4 regions of the Neorhizobium sp. PAMB6716 genome follow, and region 1 is predicted to be linked to each of the others. Evidence: predicted binding sites of a transcription regulator. Region 1 holds the regulator's gene; each other region holds the start of a gene.
The links. Region 1 encodes PhoB, which activates phosphate uptake and scavenging genes when phosphate is short. Its sites were predicted from a motif close to TGTCATNNANCTGTCAT; they were not measured.
Positions count from the first base shown of each region.

Region 1 (7,693 bases):
ATACGATCGAAAGCTGCCGCGTCACCGGGCGTATCACGCTCGATGCCGACGATATCTACGATCCGTCGATCGACGTGGTGGAACTGCGCGCCCGCGTCGGCATGGTGTTCCAGAAGCCGAACCCATTCCCGAAGTCGATCTACGAAAACATCGCCTACGGCCCGCGCATCCACGGTCTTGCCCGCAACAAGGCGGATATGGACCAGATCGTCGAGGCAAGCCTGCAGCGTGCGGGCCTTTGGAACGAGGCAAAGGACCGCCTGCAGGAATCCGGCACCGGCCTCTCCGGTGGCCAGCAGCAGCGCCTCTGCATTGCCCGCGCCATTGCCGTTTCGCCTGAGGTCATCCTGATGGACGAGCCCTGCTCGGCGCTCGATCCGATCGCAACGGCCAAGGTGGAAGAGCTGATCCACGAACTTCGCAGCAATTACACCATCGTCATCGTCACCCACTCGATGCAGCAGGCGGCCCGCGTGTCGCAGCGCACCGCCATGTTCCATCTCGGCCAGCTGGTCGAGGAGAACGATACGGACAAGATGTTCACCAACCCGGATGATCAGCGTACGCAGGACTACATCATGGGCCGCTTCGGCTGATTGCCGTTACACCCATGCCCTTGCGCTGACACCCCTATCCGAGGACGCCAAATATGCCTTCGCACATCCTTTCGGCCTATGACGAAGACCTGAAATATCTGAACCGCCGGATTTCCGAAATGGGCGGCCTTGCCGAGCAGATGTGCGGCGATGCCGTGCGCGCCCTGGTCAATTCCGATGGCGCGCTTGCCCAGAAGGTCATCTCCGACGACGTGATCCTCGATCACGCCGAGCGCGAGATCCAGGAAAAGGCGATCATCACCATCGCCAAGCGCCAGCCGATGGCTGCGGACCTGCGCGAAATCATCGGCACGCTCAGGATCGCTGCCGATCTGGAGCGCGTCGGCGACCTTGGCAAGAACACCGCCAAGCGCGTCATCGCCGTGCAGGGCACCGGCGTGCCGCGCAAGCTTGCCCGTGGCCTGGAACACCTGTCGGAGCTTGCGCTGGTGCAGCTGAAGGAAGTGCTGGACGTGTTTTCCAGCCGTTCCGTGCAGAAGGCCGAAGCCATCCGCCAGCGCGACGAGGAAATCGACGCGATGTACACCTCGCTGTTTCGCGAGCTGTTGACCTACATGATGGAAGATCCGCGCAACATCACCAGCTGCACGCATCTTCTGTTCTGCGCCAAGAACATCGAGCGCATCGGTGACCATGCCACCAACATCGCCGAGACCATCTATTACATCGCAACAGGTGCCCAGCCTGAAGGCGAGCGCCCCAAGGACGATACGTCCAACACGCTTGGTGCTGTGGCCGAGTAAGGCCATACTGACGGAGTGCCTGAACCATGCTGCCCAAAATTGCGGTTGTGGAGGACGAGGAAGCTCTCAGCGTCCTCCTGCGCTATAATCTCGAGGCCGAAGGCTACGAGGTCGAGACGATCCTGCGCGGAGACGAGGCGGAAATCCGCCTCCAGGAGCGGTTGCCGGATCTGTTGATCCTCGACTGGATGCTGCCGGGCGTATCGGGCATCGAGCTTTGCCGGCGCTTACGCATGCGTCCAGAAACCGAACGGCTGCCGATCATCATGCTGACGGCACGCGGTGAGGAAAGCGAGAGGGTGCGCGGCCTTGCCACCGGTGCCGACGATTACGTCGTCAAGCCGTTCTCGACGCCGGAACTGATGGCACGGGTGAAGGCCATGCTGCGGCGTGCCCGCCCGGAGGTTCTCTCCAGCGTTCTGCGCTGCGGCGATATCGAGCTGGACCGCGAGACACACCGCGTTCACCGCAAAAGCCGTGAAGTGCGGCTTGGGCCAACGGAATTCCGCCTCCTGGAATTTCTGATGGCCTCGCCGGGCCGCGTCTATTCGCGCTCGCAACTGCTCGATGGCGTCTGGGGCCATGATATCTACGTGGATGAACGCACCGTCGACGTGCATGTCGGGCGCCTGCGCAAGGCACTCAACTTTTCCAACATGCAGGATGTGATCCGCACCGTGCGCGGCGCCGGATATTCGATGGAAGCTTAACGCGCGTTCGTCACTTCTGATGAGACACGGTTTTGACGCCCGGCGGCTTGTGCTTCGGGCGTTCTTTCTGTCGGCTTTTTTCAAAGTGTCTCCAGGCACAAAAAAACGGGCGCGAGGCCCGTTTTCAGATTGCTGAGCGGCAAGCGCTCGAAGACGATTTCAGGCGCGGGCGGCAGCCGAGATGTTGGCAGCTTTGCGGCGCTCGTTGACCGGCTGGTAGGCGAGGCGAGCGTGATATTTGCAGTAGGGCGAGGTATCGGCAGAATCCGAACCACAGAAGTGGAAGTCGTCCTTCAGGGGATCGCCCATCGGCCACTTGCAGGTGCGTTCCGTCAGGTCCGTCAGCGAAAGCTTACGCGACATCGGCACCACGACATTGCTCGGGGCGCGGAATTCCGTCGGCTGTACGGCCTCGACTTCCGGCGCTACCACGGCAACACCAACCGCATGGGGCGTGGTACGGGCAGGATTGGTCGTGGTGCGGGCCGCAAAGTTCGGCGCGCGCGGAGCAGAGGTGGTGCGCTTGGGCGCGGTGCGCGCCGTTGCCTGCGTGCCGCCGGCCTTGACGCGGCCTGGCAGGTTGAGACGGTGTACCTTGCCGATCACGGCGTTGCGGCTGACGCCGCCCAGCTGTGTTGCGATCTGGCTTGCGCTCAGGCCTTCGGCCCAAAGCCGCTTTAGTCTCTCGACGCGCTCGTCCGTCCAGTTCATGCCATCTCTCCGCCGTAGGGGCTGTGCGGACAGAATCGCTCACCTGCCGGCGGGAAGATTTCCTGCCGGACATACCATATATATGTGCTTGGTGACTAGTTCCGCCGCATGCAGTCTAGTAATTGATCTTTAACCTATCGACCCCGGGACTCGCTGACAAGAGTCGGCGGAATCGCGGCGAATCGATTTCAGGGTTTTCCCCAACTTGCTTTTAAGGCGAGTCTTTTTTGTCACAGCGCAAAAGCTTCGCGCAAGCCAGCCTCACGCAGCGGAAATCCCCTGAAATTCAAGCGATTTGTTGACAGTTGATCCTGAAATGCCGATAGTGCGCCAGCCGCCGCTTAAGGCGGCATTTTTAGTTTCTGGTTTGAATTCCGGCGGCCGTGCCGCCACAAGGGATTATCGTTGCCCAAGGAGTGATGTCGCCATGGCTGAAGCCGCACTTTTCGACACCTTTGCACGGGCTCCGCTGCGTTTCGTGCGCGGCGAGGGCGTCTGGCTCGTGACGGAAACGGGCGAGCGATATCTCGATTTCGGCGCAGGCGTTGCCGTGACCTCCTGCGGCCATTCCAATCCGCATCTGGTCGCGGCGCTGAAGGACCAGGCCGACAAGGTCTGGCACCTGTCCAATCTCTATGAAATTCCCGAGCAGGAACGGCTTGCCCGCCGCCTGACCGAGGCGACCTTTGCCGACAAGGTGTTCTTCACCAATTCCGGTGCGGAAGCGCTGGAATGCGCTATCAAGACGGCGCGTCGTTACCATTATTCCAAGGGCCACCCGGAAAAATTCCACATCATCACCTTCGAAGGCGCCTTCCATGGCCGCACGATTGCGACGATCGCTGCCGGCGGCCAGGAAAAATACATGGAAGGTTTTGGGCCCAAGGCGCCCGGTTTCGACCAGGTGCCGTTTGACGACATGGACGCGCTGAAGGCGGCCATCACCGAAAACACCGCAGCGCTGCTGATCGAGCCAATCCAGGGCGAGGGCGGCATCCGTGTGGTCTCGAAGGAATTCCTGCGTGAACTGCGCCAGATCTGCGACGACAACGGCATCCTTTTGATGTTTGACGAGGTGCAGTCCGGCGTTGGTCGTACCGGCAAATTTTTTGCCTATGAGGCAACCGGCATTACCCCCGATATCATGGCCGTGGCCAAGGGCATCGGCGGCGGTTTTCCCTTCGGCGCCTGCCTTGCCACCGCCGAGGCCGCCTCCGGCATGAAGCCCGGCGTTCACGGCACGACCTATGGCGGCAATCCGCTCGCCATGGCTGTCGGCAATGCCGTGCTCGACGTGGTGCTGGCCGATGGCTTCCTCGACAATGTGCGCGACGTGGCGCTGGTTTTCCGCCAGGGCCTTGCCTCGCTCAAGGACCGTTTCCCCGATGTGATCGAGGAAATCCGCGGTGAAGGCCTGATGCTGGGCGTGAAAGCCCGCGTGCCCGCCGGCGAACTGGCGCTGGCCATGCGCGAGGAACATCTGTTGGGCGTTCCCGCCGGCGATAACGTTATTCGTCTGCTGCCGCCGCTGGTGGTGACGGCGGAAGAGGCCCGTGAGGGCATTGCGCGCATCGAGCGTGCGGCCGAAAAGCTCAGCCGCGAACAGTTGAAGAAAACGGCCTGACGGGCTCTTTCGTAACGCAAGGGCCGCCGGACGGCGCCCCGATGGATTGGACCATGGCATCACCTAAGCATTTTCTCGATCTCTCGGCCGTTTCGTCCGGGGAGCTGCGCACCATTCTCGATGACGCCCGCACCCGCAAGCAGGCCACCAAGGCCGGCACGGCGGACAAGCCGCTGGCCGGCAAGATGCTGGCGATGATTTTTGAAAAGCCGTCTACGCGCACCCGCGTCTCGTTTGATGTCGGCATGCGCCAGCTGGGCGGCGAAACGCTGTTTTTGTCGGGCACGGAAATGCAGCTCGGGCGTGCCGAAACCATTGGCGATACCGCCAAGGTTCTGTCGCGTTATGTCGATGCCATCATGATCCGCACGACCGACCACACGCGCCTGCTGGAGCTTGCAGAGCACGCGACAGTGCCTGTGATCAACGGTCTCACCGACGAAACGCATCCCTGCCAGATCATGGCCGACCTCCTGACCTTCGAGGAACATCGCGGGCCGGTGGCGGGCAAGACCTTCGCCTGGACAGGCGATGGCAATAACGTGCTGCATTCCTTCGTGGAAGGCGCTGCCCGTTTCGGCTACCAGATGAACATGGCCGTGCCGCTGGGTTCTGAACCCTCCGACAAATATCTCAACTGGGCGCGCAACAATGGCGGCGACGTCAAGCTGTTCCATGATGCCGAACGTGCCGTCGATGGCGCCGACATGGTGGTGACCGATACCTGGATCTCGATGAACCAGGAACACAAGGCGCGCGGCCACAATGTCTTCCAGCCATACCAGGTCAACAGCCAGCTGATGCAGCGCGCCAATGCCGATGCACTGTTCATGCACTGCCTGCCGGCGCATCGCGGCGAAGAGGTGACCGACGAGGTGATCGACGGTCCGCAGTCCGTCGTGTTCGATGAGGCGGAAAACCGCCTGCATGCGCAGAAGTCGATCCTGGCCTGGTGTTTTGGCGCCGTCTGACGCTTTTGGGCGAGCGGCTTGATTTGACGGTCGGGCCACCCCATCTGTCGGCTTTCCAATCGCGCCCGCACCCCTGCCGGTTCGGGCGTTTCAAGATACATCGTCGGCCTCTTTGCCCGGTCAGCGGTTCCGCTCGGCCGCCTTATGTGCGAAATGGGTGCTCCGGCGCGAAGGAGTAAGTCATGGCAGAAGCTGTAGTGGACGTGAGTGAACTTAATCTGGCGGGCGATGACCGCGTTATCCCGTTCCAGGTCGAGGGACTGGATGTGCGCGGCCGCGCCGTACAGCTCGGGCCGCTTCTGAACACCATTCTCGGTCGTCACGATTATCCGGCACCGGTTGCCCGGCTGCTCGCCGAAGCCATCGTCCTCACGGCGCTGATCGGCACATCGCTGAAATTCGACGGCCGTTTTACCGTGCAGACGAAGGGGGATGGTCCCGTCGATCTGCTGGTTGCCGATTTTTCGAGCCCTGAAAGCCTGCGCGCCTATGCCCGTTTTGACGAGGAAGCGCTGGAGGCTGCGGTGAAGGCTGGGCGCATTTCGCCGCCAGAACTGCTGGGAGAGGGATTTCTCGCCTTCACCATCGACCAGGGCCAGGGCATGCATCCCTATCAGGGCATCGTGCCGCTGGACGGTTCGTCGCTCGAGGAAATCGCCGGGGTCTATTTCCGCCAGTCGGAACAGATCCCGACCAAGGTGCGCCTCGGCGTGGCCGAACTGATCGACCGTGATGAGGCGGGCAAACCCCGCCACAACTGGCGGGCCGGCGGCGTTCTGGCGCAGTTTCTGCCGCAGGCGCCCGAGCGCATGCGCCAGCAGGACCTGCACGGCGGCGATGGCGACGAGCGCGACACCGACCACCTTGCCTCCGACGATGCCTGGGCCGAAGCCAGCATGCTGGTGCAGACCGTGGACACCGACGAGTTGACCGATCCGGTGGTCGGCATCGAGCGGCTGCTGTTCCGTCTCTTCCACGAACGCGGCGTGCGGATCTTCGAACCGCAGGCGGTTCTCGATCGCTGCAGCTGTTCGCGTGACAAGATCAAGGGCGTGCTCTCCGGCTTCACCGCCGAGGAAATCACCGCAAGCGTCGAAGAGGGCGAGGTTTCCGTCACCTGCGAATTCTGCTCGACCACCTATCGCTACGATCCATCAGAACTCACGCCGGCCTGATCGGGACGGTGATGTGCCGTTCCCGTTCACGATGATGCCGTGAACGGGAGTGATCAAGGCGGCCTTGTTCAGGGGCTTGAGCATTCAAAGCTTTCCGCCTGGTTGAGGTCGCCGCTGCCATTGTATTTCGCGGCTTGCGGATAAGGGCACAGAGGCCGCTCCCGGACGATTTTCGACCCTTCCATCTGGCTTGCCAGGATCTGTTTCGGCGGCGTGCCGCGCTCCACCCAGTTCATCAGCGGTGTCAGCGCGTCGAAGGTATCCGTTCCGTAGCCCATCCGGCAATGGTTCATGCCAGGGACCATGAAAAGCCGATAGAAGTCTTCGGTCTTCTCCTCGCCCATCGTCTTGCGCACGGCCTCATAATAATTCACCCCCATCATCGGGTTGAGGGCAGGGTCTGCCCATCCGAAATAGGTGATCATGCGTCCGCCACGCGTCGCAAAGGCCGAAAGGTCCGGATCGGTGGCATCAAGGATCTGTCGAATGGCCTTGATCTGCGGATACTTCGCGTCGAAGTCGAAGGTCTTCCAGTCGATGTCCTTGCCGGACGCTGGCAGCATTGCCATGTTCTTGAGGAAGGTTTCGCCATAGGCCAATTGCCGGCTGGGGCCGTCTTGCGACACGATCCACAGGTTCCAGCCGCTTTCCCCTTTTGGGTCCAGTCCCTCGACACCCCAGGGAACGCCTGGAAACACCGTCTTGCCGCCGATCTGAACGCCATCGGCAATGGTTTGCAATGCCTGTGCCTGCGCTTCGGTGAAGCACTGGTCGCCACCTTCTCCTGCCGCGCAGATCGGCAGGTCTTTGCGCGGGTCGAACTTGCATTGACGGGGATCGGTGATCAGCCCGTCGGATGCGCCATCCAGCCCGTCGCACTGGTTCATCACCGCCTTGGCAAGAACCGGCAGCTGTGTCGGGGAAATGGGTGCTTTTTGAAGGGCGCGGGCGTTCCAGACGCCCCACACCTGCGTGTCGGTGAAGTTCAGAACCGGTGCACCCGCGATAATGCCGTCGAAATCGGCCGGATAACGCTGCGCTGCGATCAATCCCTGGCGTCCTCCGGTCGAGCAACCATCCCAATAGGAATAGGCGGCCGTCTTGTCATAAAAGCGGCTTGCCATCTCCTTGGCTGCGGCCAC
Region 1 covers NZ_CM177835.1:2,895,732-2,903,424, reverse strand. Annotated here, with positions in the region: gene pstB (phosphate ABC transporter ATP-binding protein PstB) at 1-596, shown strand, start outside; gene phoU (phosphate signaling complex protein PhoU) at 650-1,360, shown strand; gene phoB (phosphate regulon transcriptional regulator PhoB) at 1,387-2,070, shown strand; gene AC4CWH_RS14120 (GcrA family cell cycle regulator) at 2,230-2,781, opposite strand; gene AC4CWH_RS14115 (aspartate aminotransferase family protein) at 3,209-4,405, shown strand; gene argF (ornithine carbamoyltransferase) at 4,459-5,376, shown strand; gene AC4CWH_RS14105 (Hsp33 family molecular chaperone) at 5,559-6,551, shown strand; gene AC4CWH_RS14100 (tannase/feruloyl esterase family alpha/beta hydrolase) at 6,620-7,693, opposite strand, start outside.

Region 2 (7,693 bases), 860 kb from region 1:
ATGGCCGCCATTGCCGCCTGCTGTTCCATCCTGATGCCGCTCATCACATCGCCTTTGTTCTGGGCGCTGATGCGCTTCATCATCGGCATATCGGTCGCAAGCCTGTTCGCCGTGGTGGAAAGCTGGATCAATGCCAAGGTCACCAACCAGAACCGGGCGCGCACCCTCTCCATCTATCGTCTGGTGGACCTCAGTTCCGTGACGGCTGCTCAGTACCTCATCCCGACCGTCGACATCGAGGGACCGGTGATCTTTTCGCTGGTGGCGATGGCCATGGCGCTGTCGCTGGTGCCGATTTCCGTTCTCGACCGGTCAAGCCCTGCCCCGCCGGAAGCGATCAGCACCGATATCCGCGCCGTCTGGCGCATCTCGCCGCTGTCGGTCGTCGGCGTCATCGCGGTCGGCCTCAGCATGGCGGCCTTTCGCAATATCGGGCCGATCTATGCGCAGCAGATCGGCATGAGCGTGACGGCGATTGCCACCTTCATGAGCGCCGGCATTATCGGCGGCGTCGTGCTGCAATATCCGCTCGGGCTTTATTCCGACCGGCTGGACCGGCGAAAGGTGATCATCTGGGCAACGATCGGCGCAATCCTCACCGGCGGCTACCTGTCGTTTTTCGCCGGCACGGATGAGACCGCCAATATCATTGGCATTTTCGTCTATGGCGCCTTTGCCATGCCGCTTTATTCGCTGTGTTCGGCCCACGGCAATGATTTTGCCAAACCCGGCGAACATGCGCTGGTCTCGGCGGGCCTTCTGTTCTTCTGGTCCATCGGCGCCACCATCGGGCCGCTTTTGGCCTCCGTGCTGCTGCAGTTCATCGGCCCGCAGGTGTTCTTTATCTACACCTCGTTCATTTTCATGGGTTTCCTGTTTTATACGGTGGTGCGCATGCGCACACGGCCCGCCGTGCCGCCGGACGCACGGCCGGGGCGGTTTCGCGCGCTGCTGCGCACATCCGCCTATTTCAACCGCATGGCGGGCGCACCCGGCGATGAGCGCAAGGATGGCCGCACCGACCGGCGGTAGCAGCCTGCGGCAATATCGCGGTTCGCGCCGTATTGCTGATCAACTTTCTCAGGTTTAAGCAGGATCAGGAACAACAGCCGCCAGAGCATGCCCATGGTCCAGATGTCGCGCCGAACCCTTTTGAAGACCGCCGCCGGTTTTAGTGGCGCCTATGGGCTGGGCCTTGGGGCAGCCGGCCTGTTCGGCGGTCCCGCGTCTGCGGCAAACGCCGTTCATCTGGAAGCGAGGACCACCGATGCGCTGCTCGACGGCCAGCACCTGACGCGCGGCGTGATGAGTTATGGCATGGCCGGTTCCCCCGGCACCGTCATGCCGCCAACACTTCGCCTGCGCCGTGGCGAGCGGATCGACGCCAAACTCACCAACCGGCTGGACGAGCCGACGACCGTTCACTGGCACGGTCTTCGCATTGAAAACCGCATGGATGGCGTGCCCTTTCTCACCCAGCCTTACGTCTATACCGGCGATACGTTCGACTACAGCTTTACCCCGCCCGATGCCGGCACCTTCTGGTATCACCCCCATTGCAACACGCTGACGCAGATGGGACGCGGCATGACCGGGCTGCTGATCGTCGAGGATCCGAAGGACCCGGTGTTCGACGCCGAAGTCGACATCAACCTGCGCGACTGGCGGCTTGGCGGCGACGGGCAGTTCATCGAGCAGTTCAAGCCGCGCGATGCCGCCCGCAACGGAACCTTCGGCACCGTGCGCGGCGCCAACTGGCAGGTGGAGCCGGCCTTTGATGCGCCAAGCGGCGGGCTGGTGCGCGTGCGCATCGCCGACACCGACGTGACGCGCCTCTACCAGCTGTCGTTGTCGGGCGCCAAGGCCCTCATCGTGGCGCTCGACGGACAACCGCTGCCGCAAGCCATTCCCCTCGACAGCCTCGTCATCGGCCCCGGCCAGCGGCTGGATCTCGTTCTGCTGATGCCGGAGAGCGAGGGAGAGATCGTGACGCTCACCGACACAAGACCCTCCACCGCCAAGGCTGTGGCGACCTTTCGAAGCGTCGGTGCAAACCTGAAGCGCAGCCTTGGCGACGTGCCGCCGCTGGCGCAAAACCCCTTCGAAAAACCGGACCTTTCATCGGCTGAGGAAATTCCGCTGGTGTTAAGCGCCACCGCCGAAAATGCGGCGCGTGATTCGATCTGCGGCACGCTTGGTTATTCCTTCTGGGCGATCAACAAGGTGCCATGGCCGGGTGACACTGCCGATCCCTCCGCGCCGCTGGCCGAGATGAAGCTGGGCAAAACTTACGTGTTCAACCTCACCAACAACACGCCGCACCTGCACCCGATCCATTTGCATGGCATGAATTTCCAGGTGGTCGCGTCGTCCGCGCGCGCGGTCACTCCGCTGATATCAGATACCTATCTGGTGGCGCCAGACGAAAAGGTGCAGCTTGCGCTGGTGGCCGACAATCCCGGCGACTGGGTTCTGCATTGCCACATCATCGAGCACCAGAAGACCGGCATGACGAGTTATGTCCGGGTTGTCTGATCCCTGTCTCCAAGCCTGTGGATGCCGCCATGACGGACCTCTGCGCCACCCTTCGCATACTCGAGCCCTATCCGGGCCTGTTTGCCTATTATGACGGCCGTATCGCCGGCAAGCGCCTGCACGGGCCGGAGCGCAACTGGCTGGATGACGGCGCCTATGCGTTGGGGATCGCCAGCTACGCGCTCGTTTCGGGCAACGAGGCGCTCGTCTACGATACGCATATGTCGCTCGAACACGCCCGTGCTATCCGCAGCCATCTCGAAGGGCGCGGCGTCTCCCGCCTCACGGTGATCCTCAGCCACTGGCACACCGACCACATTGCCGGAAACGCCGTTTTTGCCGATTGCGACATCATCGCCAACCGGCTGACGCTGCAGGCCATAACCGATAACGAACAGGCGCTCGCCGCCAAGGACCCGCCGATCCATCCGGTGGTGATGCCGAACCGCATCTTTGACGACAGGCTGGAGCTTCGGCTCGGCGGGCGGTCGGTGCATCTCCTGCAGTTCGATATTCATAGCGCCGATGGCACCGTGCTGTGGCTTGCCGACGAACAGTTGCTGCTGGCCGGCGATACGCTGGAAGACACGATCACCTATATCTCCGAACCTTTGGGCATTGCCCGCCATATCGAGGAACTCGACCGCCTCTCAAAACTGCCGATCAGGCGCATCCTGCCCAATCACGGCAGCGAGGAACGCATTGCAGACGGCGGATACGGGCCCGCGTTGATCGACGCCAACCGCGCCTATCTCAAGCGGCTGCTGGAACGGATCGCCGATTCTCAGATCGACACGATGCGACTTGAAGAATTTGTGGCGCCGGAAATCGCAGAGGGTTGGATCGACTATTTCGCGCCCTACGAGATCGTTCACCGCGACAATATCGAGGCGCTGCGTACCGGCCGGTCGGATGAGGATGCCCCGGTTACCGCGGAATAATTGCTGCGACTTTGCAATGATGGTGCGCAAGACTTCCGTCTCTGTTGACATCGGCAGGTGAAAGGGAAAGGAAGGTTAAACGATCTTTCCTCTGTGCCTGACGACCGAAGCTGATGATTGAAACAACTGCCGCTCTTCAAGATGCCTGCCGCAAGCTCGCCCAATCCGAATTCGTCACCGTCGATACGGAGTTTTTGCGCGAAACCACCTTCTGGCCGATTCTCTGCCTCATCCAGATGGCAAGCCCGGATCTCGAAGTCATCGTCGATCCGATGGCCAAGGACATCGATCTGACGCCCTTCTTCGAGCTGATGGCCGATACATCTGTTGTCAAGGTGTTCCATGCGGCGCGCCAGGATCTGGAAATCGTCTATCACCTCGGCAAGCTGATCCCGCATCCGATCTTCGATACGCAGGTCGCCGCCATGGTCTGCGGTTTTGGCGATTCGATTTCCTACGACCAGCTCGTCCAGCGCACCAAGAACGTCCAGATCGACAAATCATCGCGTTTTACCGACTGGAGCCGCCGGCCGCTGTCGGACAAGCAGCTGGATTATGCGCTGGCCGACGTCACCCATCTGCGCGACATCTATCTCAGCCTCAAGGCAAAGCTCGAAAGCGAAGGCCGCACCACCTGGGTTGCCGAGGAAATGGCGGTTCTCGAATCGACCGAGACCTATGACATGCATCCCGACGATGCCTGGCTTCGGCTGAAATCGCGCCTGCGCAAGCCGCAGGAACTGGCGGTGCTGAAATATGTCACGGCCTGGCGCGAACGCGAGGCGCGCAGCCGCAACGTGCCGCGCTCGCGCGTGCTGAAGGACGACGCAATCTTCGAAATCGCCCAGCAGCAGCCTCGGGACAGCGAGGCTCTCGGGCGCCTGCGCACCATTCCCAAGGGCTGGGAACGTTCGTCGTCGGGCACGGCGATCCTCGATGCCGTCAACACCGCCCTTGCGCTTCCGAAAACCGACATGCCACAGGCGCCAAAACATTCGCATACGCCGGAAGGCGCGCAGTCCGCTGTCGAGCTTTTGAAGGTGCTGCTGCGCCTGATCTCTGAAAAACATGGCGTGGCGGCAAAAGTCATCGCCAACAGCGACGATCTCGACAAGATCGCCACCGAAGGCGAAAAGGCCGAGGTGCCGGCCCTTTCCGGCTGGCGGCGCGAACTGTTCGGGGAACCGGCCCTGAAACTCATTTCCGGCGAGGTCGCCCTGCGCTTCATCGACAAGAAGGTCGAGACCGTGGACATGGCTGCCGGATCGGTGCCAGCCTGATCCCGCCCGGCCTGTTCAGGGCCGGCAAACTGCCCGCATGACCCAGTTGGCCAGGCAAGCGGTTCTGTCATTGAAATTTCATCGGAATTTCAATCAGGCGTGATGGTGGCGTCATCTGCTGCACGTAGGAGGAGATTGTTCTCTTCTCTCATGCACAGGTGTTCCATGATCCGAACTCTCCTTGCCTCCGTCGCACTGGTTGCCGTTTTGGCGGTACAGTCCCACGCCGAAGAAAAGGCCTTTCCGGCCAAGCTCGTCTCGCAGGCCGTGCTGCCGGCCAACACGATGATTGCAGCACCCGCCGATGCTCCGGCAACGCTCAAGACCTCCGGTAAGTTCACCACCGCCGACCGCAAGCGCACCGAAAAACTCGCCAGCATTCCCGGCAAGGACGGCGTGCGCCTCACCGGTCTTTCGCTGCCCTTCGATGGCCAGCCCCTGCAGGGTTTTTCCGGCATCAAGACGATGGCCGACGGTACGTTCTGGACACTCTCGGACAACGGTTTCGGCTCGAAAAACAATTCGAGCGACACCATGCTGATGCTGCATCACATCAAGATCGACTGGGCCGCCGGCAAGGTGGAACGTCTCGGCACCGTGTTCCTCTCAGACCCGGACAAGAAGGCCCCCTTCCCCATTGCCATGGAAGGCGCTGACAAGCGTTATCTCACCGGCGCCGATTTCGACGTCGAATCGATCCAGCCGGTGGCAGATGGCTTTTTTGTCGGCGAAGAATTCGGCCCCTACGTGCTGAAATTCGACATCGAGGGCCGTCTGACCGATGTCATTGCAACCGTGGTTGATGGCAAGCCGGTGACCTCGCCCGACAATGCACTGGTGAGCCTGCCGGCCAACCCTGCGGCAAAAATGCCGGTGTTCAACCTGAAGCGCTCCGGCGGCTTTGAAGGGTTTGCGATGTCGAAGGATGGCGCCAAGCTTTACGGCCTGCTGGAAGGTCCGCTGTTCCTGGAAGACGGTTCGGTGGAAAAGACCGACGGCCAGACGGCACTGCGCATCATCGAGCTGGATGCCGCCTCCAAGGCCTGGACCGGCCGCAGCTGGCTTTATCCGCTGAGTGAAGGCGGCGTTGCCATCGGCGATTTCAACATGGTGGATGCCACCACGGCCCTCGTCATCGAACGTGACAATGGCGCCGGCTCCCCGTCCAAGGCCTGCGCCGACCCGAAGAAGCCGGAGCCGACCTGCTTTGATGCACCGGCCAAGCACAAGCGTATCTACAAGATCGAGATGTCGGATGAAAACGTCGGCAAGGCCGCCCGCAAGATCGGTTATATCGACCTCATGAACATCGCCGATCCCGACAAGAAGGCCATGCAGGGCAGCGAGAACGGCGTCTACACCATGCCCTTCGTGACGATCGAGAATGTCGATGTGGTGGATGCCACCCACATCATCGTCGGCAATGACAACAACCTGCCCTTCTCGGCCGGCCGCGCGCTGGACAAAGCCGACGACAACGAATTCGTGCTGCTCGACGTCGGCACGTTTCTGACGGCCAAGTAAGCCTCTGGAAAGACTGACAATGGGCGCTGCCTGCCGGCGCCCATTTCTGCACTTGCGCGAACCGGCCGGTCCCTTATCGTGGCGTGACCGGCGTCGACCTCACAGTGGGATCCCGCCCGAGGGAGACCGTGCCACGGGAGGCTCATGCGCGAACCTGTCAAAACAAGCGTGCACGGGAGGCCGTTGTTTCGGGTCCTGCGTTGGACACTGCTGATCGCCATCATCGCCTGTACGGGCGTGATCTACATCCTGCTGTTTGAAGCGCGGGGCCCGCTCTATATCGGCTCCATCTATGCACTGGCCTGCAGCCTTCCGCTCATTGCCTTCGAAAGCGGGCTGCTGATGCCGCGACTGCTGGAACGTGTGCGGCGACTGGCCACTCCCGCTTACATCCTCTCCAGCCTTGGCCTCTTTTTCATCCTGTCCGGCAGCGGCTTTGCCTTGACCGGCGCATTGATGAAGACACTTGGGCTGCTCGACGCCGGCTGGAAGGATGTGCTTCTCATTCGCCCGCCGGCGTTTCTTTACACTCTGGTCATGTTCTTCTTCGGCATTACCGTCCTGCGCATCCGCCAATTGCTGGGGCGCCGTGTGTTTCTGAGCCTGCTGACCGGCCGTTACCGGCACCCGGTCGAGGAGGAGCGGGTGTTCCTGTTTCTCGACGTCGTGGGCTCGAGCGCCTATGCCCGCCAGTTCGGCGACCTCAAGGCGCAAGCCTTCCTCGGCGCGGTGTTTGCAGCCCTTGCCCAGCATGTCCGGCACCACCAGGGCGAGATTGACGATTATGTCGGCGACTGCGCCATCGTCACCTGGGCGATGAAGGAGGGTGTGGAAGAGGCACGCTGCGTGCGGTGCCTCTACGACATGCTCGACGAGATCGACCGTGACCGCGACTGGTGGGTGGAGAAGTACGGCCTTGTTCCGCAACTGTCGGCAGCGCTGCATGGTGGCTCTGTCGTGACGGCAGAGATTGGCGTCTTCCACCACAAGATCACCTATTTCGGCGATGTCGTGAACACGACCTCCCGCATCGAGAGCCTCTGCAAGACGCTGAAGCAACCGCATCTGGTGTCGGCTGATCTTCTTCAGCGGCTGGTCTTGCCGCCGGATGTGGTGGCAGAGCCGCAAGGGGAACATATGGTCAAGGGCCGCGACGAGCCGGTCGGCGTTCTGGCCTTGCGGCGGATGACAGCTGGCGCAACAGGCGCGGACCTGCCCCGCGCCTCCTGACCGAACCGGCGTCTATTCGAAGACGAAGGCCAGCCGCTTGCCGGTCAGCTTCGAGAGTTGCTGCAACCGGCCATCCAGCCGCTCGCCGGCAAAATCGGCATGCTCGTGCGGCACGACAAATTCCAGATCGAGATCCGGATTGCTGGACCGGCGGAACGACAGATGGTCGACGATGCCGGGCAT
Region 2 covers NZ_CM177835.1:2,032,141-2,039,833, forward strand. Annotated here, with positions in the region: gene AC4CWH_RS09950 (MFS transporter) at 1-1,032, shown strand, start outside; gene AC4CWH_RS09955 (multicopper oxidase family protein) at 1,126-2,535, shown strand; gene AC4CWH_RS09960 (MBL fold metallo-hydrolase) at 2,565-3,476, shown strand; gene rnd (ribonuclease D) at 3,590-4,756, shown strand; gene AC4CWH_RS09970 (esterase-like activity of phytase family protein) at 4,922-6,280, shown strand; gene AC4CWH_RS09975 (adenylate/guanylate cyclase domain-containing protein) at 6,464-7,510, shown strand; gene ppx (exopolyphosphatase) at 7,523-7,693, opposite strand, start outside.
Region 2: the regulator PhoB is predicted to act here: its motif matches at 4,822-4,838, upstream of AC4CWH_RS09970 (esterase-like activity of phytase family protein).

Region 3 (7,693 bases), 1.3 Mb from region 1:
GCCAGCGTGTTGCCGGTGGTCGAAGGACAACACACGAAGGTGCGTGAGGCCCGGATCGGCATGACGAGCGTCATGGTGCAGGCCTTCAATATTATCCAGGAGCGCATTTCGCGGGCACGCCTTGCCGGCGATCCGCCGGATCTGGCGCTGCATCCGCGCCTCAGCGACATCGGCCTGTCTGAATTCCACCGCGCCGGCGAAGCAATCGACCGCGGCTACAAGGAAACCAAGGCGCGCATCGGCGAGTTGAAGCGCATGCAGGATGTGTTTGCCAGCTGACGGCCATTTCCGGCCGCCCGCCGCAACAGAATCAGCCGGCGATATAGGCCATCATATGCTCGGTTTCGGCCTCCACCTCGCGGATGCGGGCTTTTACCACGTCCCCGATCGAGATGATGCCGACGAGCTTGCCGCCCTCCTCCACGGGAATATGACGGAAGCGGCCGGTGCTCATGGTTTCCATCAATTCGTTGAGGCTGGTGTCTTCGCGACAGCGAATGACATTGGCGGTCATGCCTGAAGAAACAGGCTTTTGCAGGCCATCCGCCCCATCGGCTGCCACCACGCGCACCAGATCGCGCTCGGTAAATATGCCGGCAATGCGGCCTTCAAGGCTGGTCACCACGACCGCGCCGATTTTGTTTTCAGCCAGAATGGCAGCCACTTCGGCCACTGTTTTTTCCCGGCTGACGGACATCACGTCACGGCCCTTGGCATCCAGAATGTTCTTGACGGAGACAGGCATCAATTCCTCCTATTGACTATGTCTGGATGCGCCGTCGGCTAAACTCCCCACTGCTTTTGGCGCACCCGGATAGGAATGGTGCGCCCGCTTCAAAGGCTTTGCAACAGTCAACTGCCTGCAGACGGCATTTGTTAAGCAATCTCTTTTTCACCGACCAAAGGATCGAACAGGCCAAACAGCAGGTAGCCGAACAGAAAACCGCCGATATGCGCATCCCAGGCAATGGCGCCGGCATCCGAGCCGACCAGCGGCATGCCCAGAGCCACCAGCACGTTGCCCAGAAACCAGACCACGGTAAAAACCAGAACCGTGCGGTTCCTCAGCGCCGACACAATGCCCTGGCGCGGCAGGAAATTGGCCGAATCGCGGCGCATGCCACCGCCATGTTTGGGAAAGGCGAAACGGCACGCAGCGCCCATCAGGGCTGAGACGACACCCGACGCACCGATCAGCAGCGTCTCCTGCCCCCAGTTGAGGCCCGCGTGGAAAAAGGCGGCAGCGGCTGCCGAACAAATCCAGAAGGCAAGATAACGCCAGAGCCCGATGCGGCGCACCACGGGCGCTCCAAAGGCGGTCAGCCACAGGCAGTTGAAGATCAGGTGTTCCAGGCTGCCATGCATCAAGGAGTAGGTGACCGGCGTCCACAGCCATTCCAGCCCCTGATCGGTCAGCGGATAGACATAACGCAGCGGCGTGAAGGCCATCTCAAACAACATCAGCTCGCGCCACTGGTCGCTGAGCAGATAGGTATCGACCAGATAGAGTACGACCAGCACCGCAAGGGTCACAACGAGCGGTGTCGGCAGATTGAAGATCGGTTGGGCCGGCGCGCGCGGCCGCTCCATGCCTTGCCCCACTGCCGGCCCCACATCCGGCCCAGTATTCGGGACAGAAGCCGGCGGACGGCCTGCGTTATGCGGTGGCTGATCGCCTGACCCTGGTGTGTTCGGCGAATCGTCCATCTGCGCGTCCTTCCCGGTTTTGATGACAGTCATATAAGCACGCCACGGCATTTGGGAAAGGTAACAAGACCCTCCGCTTCAACGCTGCTTCCTGAACAGGCCATGCACAGTTCGCGCAAAATCTAAGTCATGCTCCGATTGTAAGAAAACTGTCGCACGCATGATCTAAAGGCGGGCTTCCGGGAATGCCCCGTGCCCGACCGCCGGGATATTGCCGACACCTTAATGCCCGACCCGTCCGCCAGGCGACCGGTAAACCACGCATGCGTGCATCCTGTCTGCCGTCCTCCTCAGAAAGGCCCCATCATGAACTGCCGCGTTCCGTCCCTTGCCGGCCTTACCCTTTCCCTTCTCCTATCCACAGCCCTTGCCCCGGCGTTTGCCGATCCGATCGTGCTGCTGCCGGCACCAGCAGGAGTTGGTCATGCCGACAGCGCCAATCCGGCAGAAGGCGTTGCGGCCTATGTCGATAACGGTGCCAGCAATCAGCGCGGCGATGCCTGCCTTTCGACGCTGGAAACCAATGCCGGCGTGCGGCTATTGTCCGGCTTCCTTGATCTCTGGACACCCCGCACACCCTTCGTCGATGCCGATCAGGATGCGCCGGCGAAGGACGGTTGCCCCGCCATTGCCAAATCCGACTGGGACGGGCTGCCGCGCAGCGCAACCGATGGCACGATAAAGCAGCCGGACGTTCATGCCGCCAATATCGGTTACGTGATCCGGACGACGGCTGCCCATACGCCCGAAACCGATCTCGAAGCCTATCTCGATGACCGTCGCGGCAAGAGCGTCAGCATCACCGACGGGCTTGGGCCGCTCGCGGATGCCTGGCGCAAAGGCGTTCAGCAGACGACGACCATCACCGCCATGCCCGCGGATGCGACAAGCGTCAAATATGACGACAAGGGCAACAATCGCGGCGTCGGCAGCAAGGACGGCAATGCCACTATGGGCAAGGCGGTCGATCTGGTGGAGGCCGGCAGCAAGGATGGCTCCACCGAACCCGCCAAACGTTATTACAAATATGCCCGCCCCTACCGCTGGAGCGAGGATGTGCGCGTTGTGCCGGAGCTGGAGCCGGCCAAGAGCACCAAACCCGCCGGCGATGGCGGCTTTCCGAGCGGCCATACGGCCGAAGCCTGGCGCGATGCGCTTGTCATGGCCTATCTGGTGCCTGAGCGCTATCAGGAGATGGTGACACGCGCCGTGCGCATGGGCGAAAACCGCATCCGCGCCGGCATGCACCAGCCTTCCGATGTGATCGGCGGGCGCATGCAGGCAACAGCCGTCGTCGCCTATAATCTCAACCGGTCCGATTATGCCGTGTTGAAGTCGCAAGCCTATCAGCAGACCCAGGCTTTTCTGGCCAGCGAAACCGGTGCTGCAGATTTTTCCGGCCTGATGGCGCTTGCGCATTCCGCCTCGGCCGGCACGGACCGGTTTGCCGACCGCGCCGAAAATGCAGCCTTCGTTGCACCCCGCTTCACCTACGGCCTGCCGAGGATTGGCGCCGGTGATGCCGCAGCGGTTGTTCCGAAAGGCGCTGAAGTGCTGCTCGAAACCCGCCTTCCCTATCTCGATGCCGCCCAGCGCCGTGTCGTCCTCAAAAGCACGGCACTTGGCGGCGGTTATCCGATCATGAGCGATGCGGAAGGCTGGGGGCGCCTTAACCTGTTTGCCGCAGCCGACGGCTTCGGTGCCTTCGATGGCGACGTCACGGTTGCCATGGACGCCGCAAAGGGCGGCTTTAATGCCGCCGACAGCTGGAAGAACGATATCGCAGGCGGTGGCAGGCTGGTGAAGACGGGAAGCGGTGCGCTGACGCTTTCCGGCCAAAACAGCTTTTCCGGCGGCGTGATCGTGGAAGGTGGCGCGCTCGTTGCGGCTTCACCAAGCGCCTTCGGCACGGGCGATCTTTATGTCGCCGGCGGCCGGGCGGTGGTGGCGGGGCCGAAGCTTACCGTGTCCGGCAATTTCGTGATGCGCAAGGCAGGCACCCTTGAAGTCACCGTGTCCGGCAAGGAGGGCGGCCTGACGATCGGCAAGAATGCCGCAATCGAAGGGGGAGTGCTGCGGGTTAAGCTGGCTGCCGGTTACACGCCGTCTGCCGGCGACGAACTGTCCGTGATCCGTTCCGGCGCTCTCGAGGGCCGCTTTGATGACATCGTGGTCGAGGGTCACGAGACCGTACCCGTCTACGGCAAGGCCGGCCTTTCGCTGCGCATCAAGGGCTGACTGGAGGCGCGCGCCCCTTCCGACACCTTCGGCGGCTCGCACCCTGCGGGCCGCTTTTCTCATGTGTCCGCCTTATTGTCTCATCCGTCACCGTCTCCGCCGGTGCTGTGCCGGTCTCTTGGCACGATTTTCGCTCCTTTCATATTTGTGGCGGAAATGCGTCACGAACCGCTTCGGAACGAAACAGATGGTGCCAATGCGAAACGAGCGCAGCAAGGAAATCTTCAGCTATTGGGACAGCTTACGTCTCGGCGAGGCTGTTCCGACACGCACGCAGATCAATCCCGCAGCCTTGCGCCATCGTCTTTCCGATCTTTTCATCCTCGACCAGGAAGGCGGCAGCCTCAAGTTCCGGCTGGCGGGAACGCGTATCTGCGACCTGTTCGACAGAGAGTTGCGGGCAAATCCGTTCGAGGTGATCTGGGATGCCCATTCCCGCGCCGTCGCAAACCGCGCCGCAAGCCTTGCGCTGCGGACGGAACGCCCGGTTGTGATGGATCTTTCGATCGCCGGGGCTTCGTCTTATCCGGCCTTTGAGGCGCTGTTGCTGCCGCTGCGTTCTCCGCAGGGGCGCGCCGACCGGTTGCTTGCAAGCCTTTTGCCGCTCGGGCAGATACCGGCGCTTCGGCCGCTTGCGCTTGGCGCCTTCGGTGTCGATCATTGGCAGATGATCGATATGACCGCCCCTGCCGATGTTTTGCCGGCAATTGCGCCACCGGTGCGCAGCGAAAATCGGATTTTCGACCGGCTGCGGTCGATCCGACCGGTGCCGATTCCCCAGCCCTGACGCAAGGTGATAGCGTCATCCCTGGAACCATATATTAACCGCCCGGGCTGTATCGATGATGGACTTGCGACAGACGAACATGTGAAGGACGGTGATGTTCACGTTCCGGAACGCTCCAGCCCATACCCGCCCGATGCCGGTGCGCAGTTTTCAGCGTGTCTTGGTCAACATGCCCGGGCGCCTGATGCTTGCAAGCCATGACGAATATCCGTGCATGATCACCGAGATGTCGCCGGGCGATGTCGTGCTCACCTGCGTCGGTGCGCCGCTTCCGGGCGAACGGATCATCGCCTATATCGATCATCTCGGCCGCATCGAGGGCAAGGTCCTGGAACTCACCAATGACGGTTTCGTCATGTCGGTGGTGGCAACGGACCGCAAGCGCGAAAAACTTGCAGCGCAACTGACCTGGCTTGCCAACCGCCACGAACTCGGCCTGCCCGAAGACCGCCGTCATGACCGCCTGACGCCGCGCATCACCCATGCCGAACTGACCCTGGAAGACGGCAGCCGCCATGCCTGCCGCCTTGTCGACCTGTCACTGTCAGGTGCCGCCGTCGATATCGACATGCGCCCGCCGATCGGTACGCCCGTTCTACTCAACCATTTGCGCGGCCGCGTGGTGCGTCACTTCGCGGAAGGCGTGGCGGTCGAATTTTCCAGCGTCCAGACACGCGAAAGCCTGCGGACGTTTCTTTAAAAATCAGCAACCGGAAAACGACTGCCTCAACCCGCCTGCCCGGCGGGTTTTTTCGTGCAATCGGCTGCGGGAAAGCCGCACGTGTTGTCGCTCCCGTGGCGGGAGCCCCAAAAAAATTCCTGTTCCGGCACATTTTTTTCATGTCCCCTCGCGGTGCTTTTAGAGGTGAAAAACGGCGCGTTCCGGCTTGTTGCCTCTACCGGCGAACGGATCGCAAGGGTTGCCACGGCCGCCGGGACGCCTTTGGGCACACGGACGCGGGGTAGGCATTTTCCCGAAAACTCAATCACTTGTCGGATGATCGATAAAGTTTGATCCAAATGCATCTTGCCGCGTCGCTCAACGCCTTGCGACGGGGCGGCAGCCGAGCTGCGGTTTTGATTTAAACTTTAGCCAAATTCGCGCCAAGTTTGACTAAAACAAGCATCTGATTTGACTGCCGAATTTCGCGAGCGATCAAGGCGGTGGTGCGATGTTTCTCCCGACGAAGGAGAAACGCGCATGTTGTACACCAAGATCATCGGGGCCGGCCTTGCTGCCCTCTGCCTGACCTTCCTGTCCACGCAGGCCGCTTTTGCTTTTGCCGGCAGCATGCGCATCACCGGCAAGGCCAATCCCCCCATCGGTCACTATGAATTCTGTCGCACCTACCAGAGCGAATGCATCAGCCGTACCCGGGATACAGGCCCGCTGACGCTGACCGAAGACGGCTGGCGCACGATCCTTGAGGTCAACTATACCGTCAACACCGAAATCAAGCCGATGACGGACGAGGAAATCTACGGTGTCGAGGAGCGTTGGGCCTATCCCACCTCCGTTGGCGATTGCGAAGATTTTGCGCTGCTGAAGCGCAAGATGCTGATCAACCAGGGTTTTGATCCGTCCAACCTGCTGCTGACCGTGGTGTTGCAACCGAATGGCGAGGGCCATGCAGTGCTGACGGTGCGCACCGACCGTGGTGACTTCGTGCTCGACAACATGCGCAACAAGGTCATGCTCTGGTCGGAGACGGAATATACGTTCCTCAAACGTCAGGCGACCGACGATCCCGCCCGTTGGGTAAAACTCCAGGACGGTCGCGCAACGGCGGTGAGCAGCGTCAAACAGTAAGGCTGGGCGTTATGGTTTGTCTGGCGGGATCTTCGCCTCTCGCCCGTTTGCCGCATGTGCCGGTGTCTTTCCTTTGAAGCTCGCTGGCGTGTTCGCTTCAGCTTAGCTGCCTGTCCATCAGCGTTGCCGAATGTCGACGGCGCCAGCGGCTTGGTGATTCCCCGGTGATGCGGCGAAACAGCCGGGAAAAATGTGCCTGGTCCGCCATTCCGCAGGAGAGCGCGATCTGGGCCAGCGAATCATTTGAGGACACCATCATCTCCTGCGCCCGCACGACGCGACGCTGAAGCACGTAGGCATAAGGAGTGTCGTCAAAACTGTCACGGAAAGCCCGGCTGAAATGGCTGACACTGAGGCGCGCAACCGCGGCCAGATCCTCGGTCCGGATCATGGCATGCAGGTGTTCCTCGACATGGCGCACGATGCGGCGCATCTGCCAGGGCGCAAGGCCCGACCCTTGCACGGCACGTGGCTGAGGCGTGATATCATGATCGCCCGCCAGCAGCCGTCTGGCGCGGTGCAGGCAGTCGCGCGTATGCCCGACATCCTCGTCTATGCTCTCACCGGCCTCGCAGAGCAGCGTGAGAAGTTCGGCGGCCAACTGGCTCGTCCGGAAGCCCGGCTCCTGATTCTGCTGGCTGGTGGTGCTTGCAAGTTCAGACACGTGCAATCCCTCGACATTCGGTGGCAGGATTGCTGAATGCTAGGAAACGTTGCGCGAAGGGGCCAGTTAATCCCCGTAAAGTTTTGTAAAGCTAAGCTTTCGAAAGCGGGCACCCTCTCGTCAGCCCCCCGATGCTGTCAACCTCGGAGTGTCCGGCGAAGGCGGCCCGGTGGCTGTCCGATGATCTGCATGAAGTGCCGGCTGAGATGGGACTGGTCGGAAAAACCACAGGCGCTGGCAATTTCGGCCAAGGGCACATCGGTTTCTTCCACCATCTTGCGCGCCCGCTCCACGCGCCGTTCCAGAAGCCAGCGATAGGGCGTCATGCCGGTCGTCTCGCGAAAGGCGCGGATGAAATAGCTGCGCGACATGGCGCAGCTCTCGGCCACATCGCCGACGGAAATGTCCCTGTCCAGATGCGCGTCGAGAAACTCCTTGGCCCGCCGTTCCAGCCGGTGCGACAGGAGCGGCTGTCCCGCTGCGGCTC
Region 3 covers NZ_CM177835.1:1,560,198-1,567,890, reverse strand. Annotated here, with positions in the region: gene AC4CWH_RS07535 (patatin-like phospholipase family protein) at 1-279, shown strand, start outside; gene AC4CWH_RS07530 (CBS domain-containing protein) at 311-745, opposite strand; gene AC4CWH_RS07525 (rhomboid family intramembrane serine protease) at 877-1,590, opposite strand; gene AC4CWH_RS07520 (acid phosphatase) at 2,014-3,945, shown strand; gene AC4CWH_RS07515 (PAS domain-containing protein) at 4,133-4,732, shown strand; gene AC4CWH_RS07510 (PilZ domain-containing protein) at 4,827-5,432, shown strand; gene AC4CWH_RS07505 (transglutaminase-like cysteine peptidase) at 5,934-6,542, shown strand; gene AC4CWH_RS07500 (helix-turn-helix domain-containing protein) at 6,640-7,206, opposite strand; gene AC4CWH_RS07495 (helix-turn-helix domain-containing protein) at 7,344-7,693, opposite strand, start outside.
Region 3: the regulator PhoB is predicted to act here: its motif matches at 1,847-1,863, upstream of AC4CWH_RS07520 (acid phosphatase).

Region 4 (7,693 bases), on a different replicon from region 1:
ACCCATCGGGTCGCAATCTCGAACCGCCGACTGATCGCCTTTAACGACACTGGCGTCACCTTCCGCTACAAAGACTACCGTCGCGACGGTCGCGATCGGCAGCAGGTCATGACGCTCGCCGTCGATGAGTTCATCCGCCGCTTCCTGCTCCATGTCTTGCCGCGCGGCTTCCACCGCATCCGGCACTACGGCCTTCTCGCAGGCTCTGCCCGAAAGACCAGCCTTGCGCTTGCGCGCGAACTCCTGCACGTCGCCGCACCTGCCGATGAGGCCGATCCAGGCGAACACGATGACTTCCGCCCGCCATGCTTCTGCTGTGGCGGGCGAATGATCGTCGTCGAGGTTTTTGCACGCTGGAAGCAACCGCGAGGACCACCACAAGCAACAAAGACGACCCGGGAGGCAGCTTCATGACCCGCCATGAAATGGCTAAAACCTCAGCCGCAGGCATCACGCCTCCGGCGACAAACCGACATGCGTCCGTGGGGATCAACGCCGTCGACAGTGTTGCGGCGAGCCGGGCGCCGGGCTGTCAAAGACGCACGGGTGCGAAACCAAGCGGCCTGTCCGTAGCCATCGATCAACTTCCTGGCTGTAGTCTCGCCACCCCGCGCCTCAGCCGAAAAGCGAAATCTCCATAGCATCCGCCTGTGGTCCGCGGGTTCCTTCCTCGGGGACTTTCGTACGCCTGCCGGCGCCCGAAACTCTTCACGATTGCCGACTGTCCGGTATAGGCGCCATGTAGAAATAGCCGCCACAGTGGGGAGGCTCACCTTGATTACCACCACCCAAAATCGAGCAAAAAAAGCGCAGCCACAGACTGCGATTACTTCTTTCACTGCTATCCCATTTCAATGCAATCCAAAAAGCTCGAGCAGCTCCTCCCGCTGGCGCACGAAACCTGAATCGCTGCGGTCTCGGGCCTGATGGCGCGGAGACTTGTAAATCTCCTCTCTGCTCCCGTGCGAATTTTGAGCTTGCCACGCCTCAAGTGCATTCAAACCGTTGGTGTGTCGCTCGATTGGGATCAACAAATCACACCAGGGCAACGGTACAATAGCCCCACAGTCTTGGACAACAATATCTATCGAAGCGCTCTCAAGGCGTTCAGAATAACCGCGACGTCGATCACTTCCTGCGTCAACGCCCCCTGAACCGGCGGCAGATAGCCGAGGCTGGCGAACGCCATGGCGCAAAGCGATAGTCCGAGACCCGCTACGACACTTTGTAGGGCGATCGCACGGCTGCGGCGCGCGACCGCCATGGCCTTCACCAGCGGCGCGAGTTCATCCACCAGCAGAACCACACCGGCCGCTTCAGAGGACGAAGCGGTTCCGTGTGCGCCCATCGCAACGCCAACATCGGCGGCGGCAAGCGCCGGAGCATCGTTGACGCCGTCCCCCACCATCATGACCGGGCCGTTGACGATCTCGTTGCGCACTGCGGCAACCTTGGCGTCCGGCGACAGATCGCCCAGAACGAGGTCGAAGCCAAGTTGCTTGCCCACTTTCGAGGCGATGTCACTGCGGTCCCCGGATGCCAGCACCAGCCGCCGGACCCCGGCCCGTCGCAATTCATCCAACATCGGCTTCGCGTCGGCACGGACCTGATCCTGCAGCACGATGATGCCTGCCACCTTGCCATCGATGCCAACCGCCACGGTCATCGCAGCAGGATCCATATCCTGCAGCAGATCATCCGCCCGAATATTGCCGCTCTTACCCGCAACGAAACCATTCCCGCCAACAAGGATCTGGCGACCATCCACAAGTCCCTCGATACCAGTTCCGGGTGTTTCCACCACCGCAACCGGGACGGACAGAATCAGCCCACCTGCCTGTGCGGCCTTGATCAGGGCCGTTGCAACGACATGGCCCGATGCCTGATCGAGACTGGCTGCGGCTTTGAGGACATCCGCCTCTGCAAAGCCAGCGCGCGTCCTGATCTCGGTGATGACCGCCTGCCCGTGCGTGACTGTTCCGGTCTTATCGAGGATCACGGTCCGCACCCGCGACAGCGCCTCCAGCACACCACCACCCTTGACCAGAACCCCCATACGGGCCGTGCGCGACATTCCCGAGATGAGCGCAACCGGAACGGCGAGGATAAGCGGACAGGGTGTCGCGACAACAAGCACGGAGAGTACGCGGATCGTGTCCTGCGTGAGAAACCAGGTGATTGCAGCGATCGCGACCGTCAGCGCCAGAAAACCGATCGCGTAGCGGTCTGCCATGCGCACCATTGGCGCCTTGCCGGATTGAGCTGCCTCGACCAGTCGCACGATGCCCGCATACGTGCTCTCGGCAGCCGGGCGGATTGCAACAAGCTCGAACGCAGCGCCGGCAGAGGCTGAACCGCTCAGCGCTTCGCTGCCTTTCAGAATGGTCTGCGGAAGAGATTCGCCCGTGAGAGCCGACAGATCGAGTACGGCAACATCGCTTGCCACGCGACCATCGACCGGCAGGACATCACCCTGGCGAATGAGAAGCCGGTCTCCCGGTTTGATATCAGCGATCGGCACCTGTTCCAGCGCGTCACCAGCAAACCGCATGGCGGTTTGCGCGACGCGGCCCATCAGCGCCGTCATCTCCCTCTTTGCCCGACCCTGCGCAAAATCCTCGAGAAGCTGCCCGCCCGCATACATCATTGCCACGACATTCGCCGCCAGGGGTTCACCAAACGCCAAGGCTGCGGACATCGAAAGCGCAGCCACGATATCAAGCCCGATATCACCCTTTCGCAGAGAGATGACGATCTGGGCGAACAATCCCAGCAGGACAGGTGCGGTCGCTGCGGACCAGACCCAGCCAGCCTCCACTGGCTGGGCAAACCAGTACAGCAAGCCACCGACCAACAACCCCATTGCGGCAATTCCGATCAATATCCGGGACTGCTGGCGATGGAGGATTTCTCCGATATGAAGCGTCATTGCTTTTCCTTGTGCCCCAAGGGCGGCGTGACTTCATCTAGGCCTGCAATTGCACCTTACCGCTCCTTTCCTCCGATCCATTTGATCTTGATCCTGACGTCGTCTTCGCGGCTGAAGTTTTCGTAGCGGCCGCCGCAACAGTCATATCAAGGCGACCAACCAGCTATTTGAACTCGCCTGCGAACCGGGGTAGGGCCGCAGAACATGGCTCTCATCAAACACATAGCCATGGCCCTTGTCCGAAACCCGAACGACAAGCACAGCCTCAAGGTCAGGCGCAAAAAGGCCAACCCGAATGACGAATACCTCCAAAAGCTCATAGCCCAGACGGAAAATTAACCTGAAGCGATTCCCTTCGCCCCAGACAACCAATTGGAAGCGACTTAGGCTGGATCAGAACGCTCTCAACCCGATAGCGTCATCGCCACGTCATACGCATGCGCTACACACGATTCATTCGAATGAATCGGACGACGTGCATGCAAAGAGACAGTTGGCAGATCATTCGAGACCGCTTGGCCGGCGACATCACCTCGGGCAAGCTTGCTCCTGGCGCGCGCCTGCCGACAGAACCGGAGCTCTGCGTGGCATTTGGTGTTGGCCGGCATTCGGTGCGGCGGGCTGTTGCCTCTCTCGCGGTGGAGGGCAAGCTCCGGGTCGAGCAGGGACGTGGGACCTTCGTTGAAGCGGCGCCGCTCATCATCTATAACATCAGCCGGCGCACCCGCTTTCGCCAGAACCTTCTGGAACAGGGTATTGCGCCCGCAGGCGAACATCTTTCGGCCGAGATCATACCGGCACCGGCAAGGGTGGCTCAGGCGCTTGGTCTTGCCGAGGATACGCTCGTTCACCGCATCATGCGCCGCGGCTTTGCGGACGGAGTGCCGATCAGTCTGGGAATGGCCTTTCACGAAGCGGCACTTTTCGCCGACCTCGGCGCCCGACGCGCTGCGGGCACCTCCGTAACTGAAATCTATCGCGATCACGGGATTACCGACTATTTCCGCAAGCGCACGACCATCTTCACAAGGCGGCCGGAACCCGATGAGGCAAGACTGCTCAGCCAGCATGTCGATCATCCCGTTATTGTGCTGACTAAGACGGACGTAACCGCCGACGGCCGAGCGATCGGTTACTCGGAAGCAGTCTGGGCCGGAGACCGCGTGCAGTTCAGTTTTGATACCCTCGACGACCCAGACCCCTCCCCGTCCTCCCGCGACTAGGTTCGGTCCGCGAAAGGAATAATGATGATTGATGAAATGACCGGCGTCGCCAACACTGGAATGCCTTGCCATGCCCATCTTCTCGACACTCTGGCGCGTGCCGATGACGGCGCGCTGAAGACCTTCGCCGAGGACGTGCTTCCCCTGCTTGGCGAGATCGAAGTGGTTCAAAGCCGCACCGGGCTTGTCATGCTCCCCATGCGCGACACCGTTGCCGGCACCGATTTTCATCTCGGTGAGGTGCTTGTCGCGGAAGCCCATATCCGGGTCAAAGGCGGGGAGACCGAAGGCTATGGCATGGTCATCGGCCGCGATCTTGAGCGCGCCATGGCTATGGCCGTGATCGACGCCGCAGCGATGGCGGGAGCGGACAAAGAGCGTCTCGCGCACTTCGTCGAGGCGCAAGCTACGCGCATTTTGACGGCCGACGAACAGCGTCTGCGTGCAGTTGAAGCGACACGCGTCGAGATGGAGACGTTCTGATGACGATCCAAAGTCCCAAAACGCACCCTGATCTTTTCGTGCCAGTTCGAAATCTGTCCGAGGCACGCGCAAACGCCACCTATGAAGCCCTGATGTGGGCGCTCGCGCGGCCTGGCGAGATCCGGTCGTTGCCGGGTAGCGATCCTTACGCGCTTGCAGAAACCCTTGTCGATCGGGAATGCCGGGTCTTCGCCTGTGATGACAGTCTCTCCGAAAGGATTGCCGCAACCGGCGCCTATCTCACGCCCGCGGCTGAGGCAGATCACGCCTTCCTTGCGCTCGATACGCCAGACGGTCTCGCTGCACTGCGCGACGTGCCGACCGGTTCGCATCTCTATCCGGATGAAGGGGCAACCGTTTTCGCTCCAGCCGATATCGGAAGCGGTCGGGGTCTCCGGCTGTCAGGCCCCGGCATCGAAGGCGCCGTGGAGATCTGGATCGGCGGCATCCCGGACGAAGTCTGGACGATCCGGAGTGCCCGCTGCGAATATCCGATTGGCTTCGAACTCTTCTTGATCGACGGCGACAGAGTGCTCGGCCTGCCGCGATCCGCAACGATTGAGGTGCTGTGATGGCCTATGTGGCGACCCGTGGCGGTGAGCGCGCCATAGAACAGTCCGAGAGGCTTTATCGTGCCGGTCTCGGCGACATCGATGCACAGCGTGTGGCGGCCATCCGCCAGGCGCTGCCCTGGCTGATCGACCGGGTGATGGGCGAAGCCTCGCTCTATGAGCCGGATCTGGCAGCGCTTGCGCTGGCACAGTCCGGCGGCGATCTGTACGAGACGGTTCTTTTGCTGCGCGCCTGGCGCACCACCCAGCCGCGGCTTGCGATCGCAGAGCCGGTCACGCAGGAGAGCCTGTTTACCGTGCGGCGGATCTCTGCCGCCTTCAAGGACATTCCGGGTGGTCAGATCCTAGGTCCGACGCTTGATTATTCCCACCGCCTGCTGGCAACCAGCGTGTTGGAGGGGCAGCCGTTTGTTCCAACTCCGGTGGAACCCGCCGCCAGTCCCGCGCCGGCCCATCAGCCGTCTCTTGCGGCCTGGCAGAAGGCCGTCGGATTGGTTGCCGATGTTTCCGCCACGCCCGTAGCCCCGGAAGACATTCCGGACCTGACCCGGCAACCGCTGCTTTTCCCCGCAAAGCGGGCGCATACGCTGCAGAGCCTGGCAAGGGCCGATACCGGCGGGGTGTTGGCGCTCGGTTATTCGGCCATGCGCGGTTACGGCAATGCCCATCCGACCGTCAATGAACTGCGCCTCGCCGAGGCAGAGCTAAGGGTACGCCACCCGCGCGGCACGGTGTTCTCTGCCGGGCGCGTGAAAGTTTCCCAAGCTGAGGTCACCAACAAGGGGAAGTCGGGCAAGCTCGAACTCGGCTTCTGCGCGACGCTCGGTTGGAACGAGGTCAAGGTTATTGCCGGCGCAACGCTGGATCTTAACGCGCCGGCCGCGCCAAAAAACTCGCCGGTCAACGAGGAGTTCTTCCTCTACCACACAGAGCCGGTAGAGGCCTCGGGCTTCTGCATCCACTTCAAGCTGCCGCATTACGTCACCTTCCAGTCCTCGCTGGATGCGCTGCGCGACGCCAAGGCCGGGACGGCTGCGCCTGCCACATCCTCAACCATCCAGCGCCAGGAGGAGCCGGCATGAGTCTTTCAAACCTCACCAGGCCATGGGAAGCCTTCAGCTACGGCTTCCTCGACGCGTCCGCCAAACGCGAAATGCGTCGCAAGATGCTGAAGGCGATTGCGGTTCCCGGCTGCCAAATGCCCTATGCCAGCCGCGAAGTACCCATCGCCCGAGGCTGGGGAACCGGCGGATTGCAGGTAACGCTGACACTGATCAAGCCGTCGTCGTCGATCAAGGTCATTGATCAGGGCGCCGATGACGGCGTCAATGCCGCCTCGATCCGCCGTTTCATCGCCCGCGTCTCTGGCGCCTCCGAGACGATGGATACGCTGGAAGCCTCCATTCTACAGAGCCGTCACCGTATTCCCGAGGAAAAACTGCGGGACGACCAGATCCTGGTGCTGCAGGTTCCAAACCCGGAACCGTTGCGCCCGGTGGAGCCCAACATGTCGACGGCACGCGAAATGCATGCAGATGCCGATTACAGCCGGCTGTGGCTGACCCTCTACGAGCAGATCGTGCGCTCCGGCCGCATCATGCAGGGCGCCGCCTATCCGGCGCTGGTCAATGGTCGGCATGTGATGACACCATCACCGATCCCCCGCTGGGACGTACCAAAGCTCCACATGGCGCGGCACCTCACCTTCCTCTCCGCCGGTCGTGAGAAGCGGCTGTTTGCCGTGCCACCGTTTACCCGCGTGGAACCGCTGGTCTTCTCCGACGTGCCTTACAAGGTGGAGGACCACGCAAGCCTCACCTGCGACCGCTCCGGTGTGAAAGGCTACTTCATGAACGAGATCCCGAAGGACGACGGGACGTCGGCGCACGAACTGTCGGACAGCCAGTTCGGCGTCAAGGCGATCCGCCGCGCCGAGGGCGAGACGGTTGCGACAGGCGACACCTGGTACACGAATGGAAAGCTCACCCCATGACGCTTCAGGACACGCACATGACCGCTGCTTCCCTGCAGCAATTGCCGCCGCAGCTGATGACCACGCCGCCGCTGCTCTCGATGACCGATATCGGCAAACGCTACGGCGACGTCGTCGCCCTTCAGGATGTGTCGGCCAAGGTCTATCCGGGCGAGGTGCTGGGTATCGTGGGCGAGAGCGGCTCGGGAAAATCCACGCTACTGCGGATGATGAACCTGGAGGATACGCCCGACAGCGGAGACTACAGGCTCGACCTTCCGGGCCTGAGCGGCAATCTCTTTCACCTTGACCGCTTCGAGCGCCGCATGCTCTGCGCCCGCCGGATCGGGATCGTCTATCAGAACCCGCATCTCGGCCTGCTGATGACCTATACCAGTTCCGGCAATGTGGCGGAACGGCTGCTGATTGCCGGCGAGCGCAGTTTCGAGGCCCTGCGCGGACGGGCGCGCGAGGCCCTCGACGCTTCCGAATTCCCTCTTTCCCGCATGGATGC
Region 4 covers NZ_JBZAYW010000002.1:347,741-355,433, reverse strand. Annotated here, with positions in the region: gene AC4CWH_RS20205 (IS91 family transposase) at 1-414, shown strand, start outside; gene AC4CWH_RS20200 (heavy metal translocating P-type ATPase) at 1,085-2,929, opposite strand; gene phnF (phosphonate metabolism transcriptional regulator PhnF) at 3,409-4,152, shown strand; gene phnG (phosphonate C-P lyase system protein PhnG) at 4,174-4,635, shown strand; gene phnH (phosphonate C-P lyase system protein PhnH) at 4,635-5,207, shown strand; gene AC4CWH_RS20180 (carbon-phosphorus lyase complex subunit PhnI) at 5,207-6,289, shown strand; gene AC4CWH_RS20175 (alpha-D-ribose 1-methylphosphonate 5-phosphate C-P-lyase PhnJ) at 6,286-7,200, shown strand; gene AC4CWH_RS20170 (ATP-binding cassette domain-containing protein) at 7,218-7,693, shown strand, end outside.
Region 4: the regulator PhoB is predicted to act here: its motif matches at 3,346-3,362, upstream of phnF (phosphonate metabolism transcriptional regulator PhnF).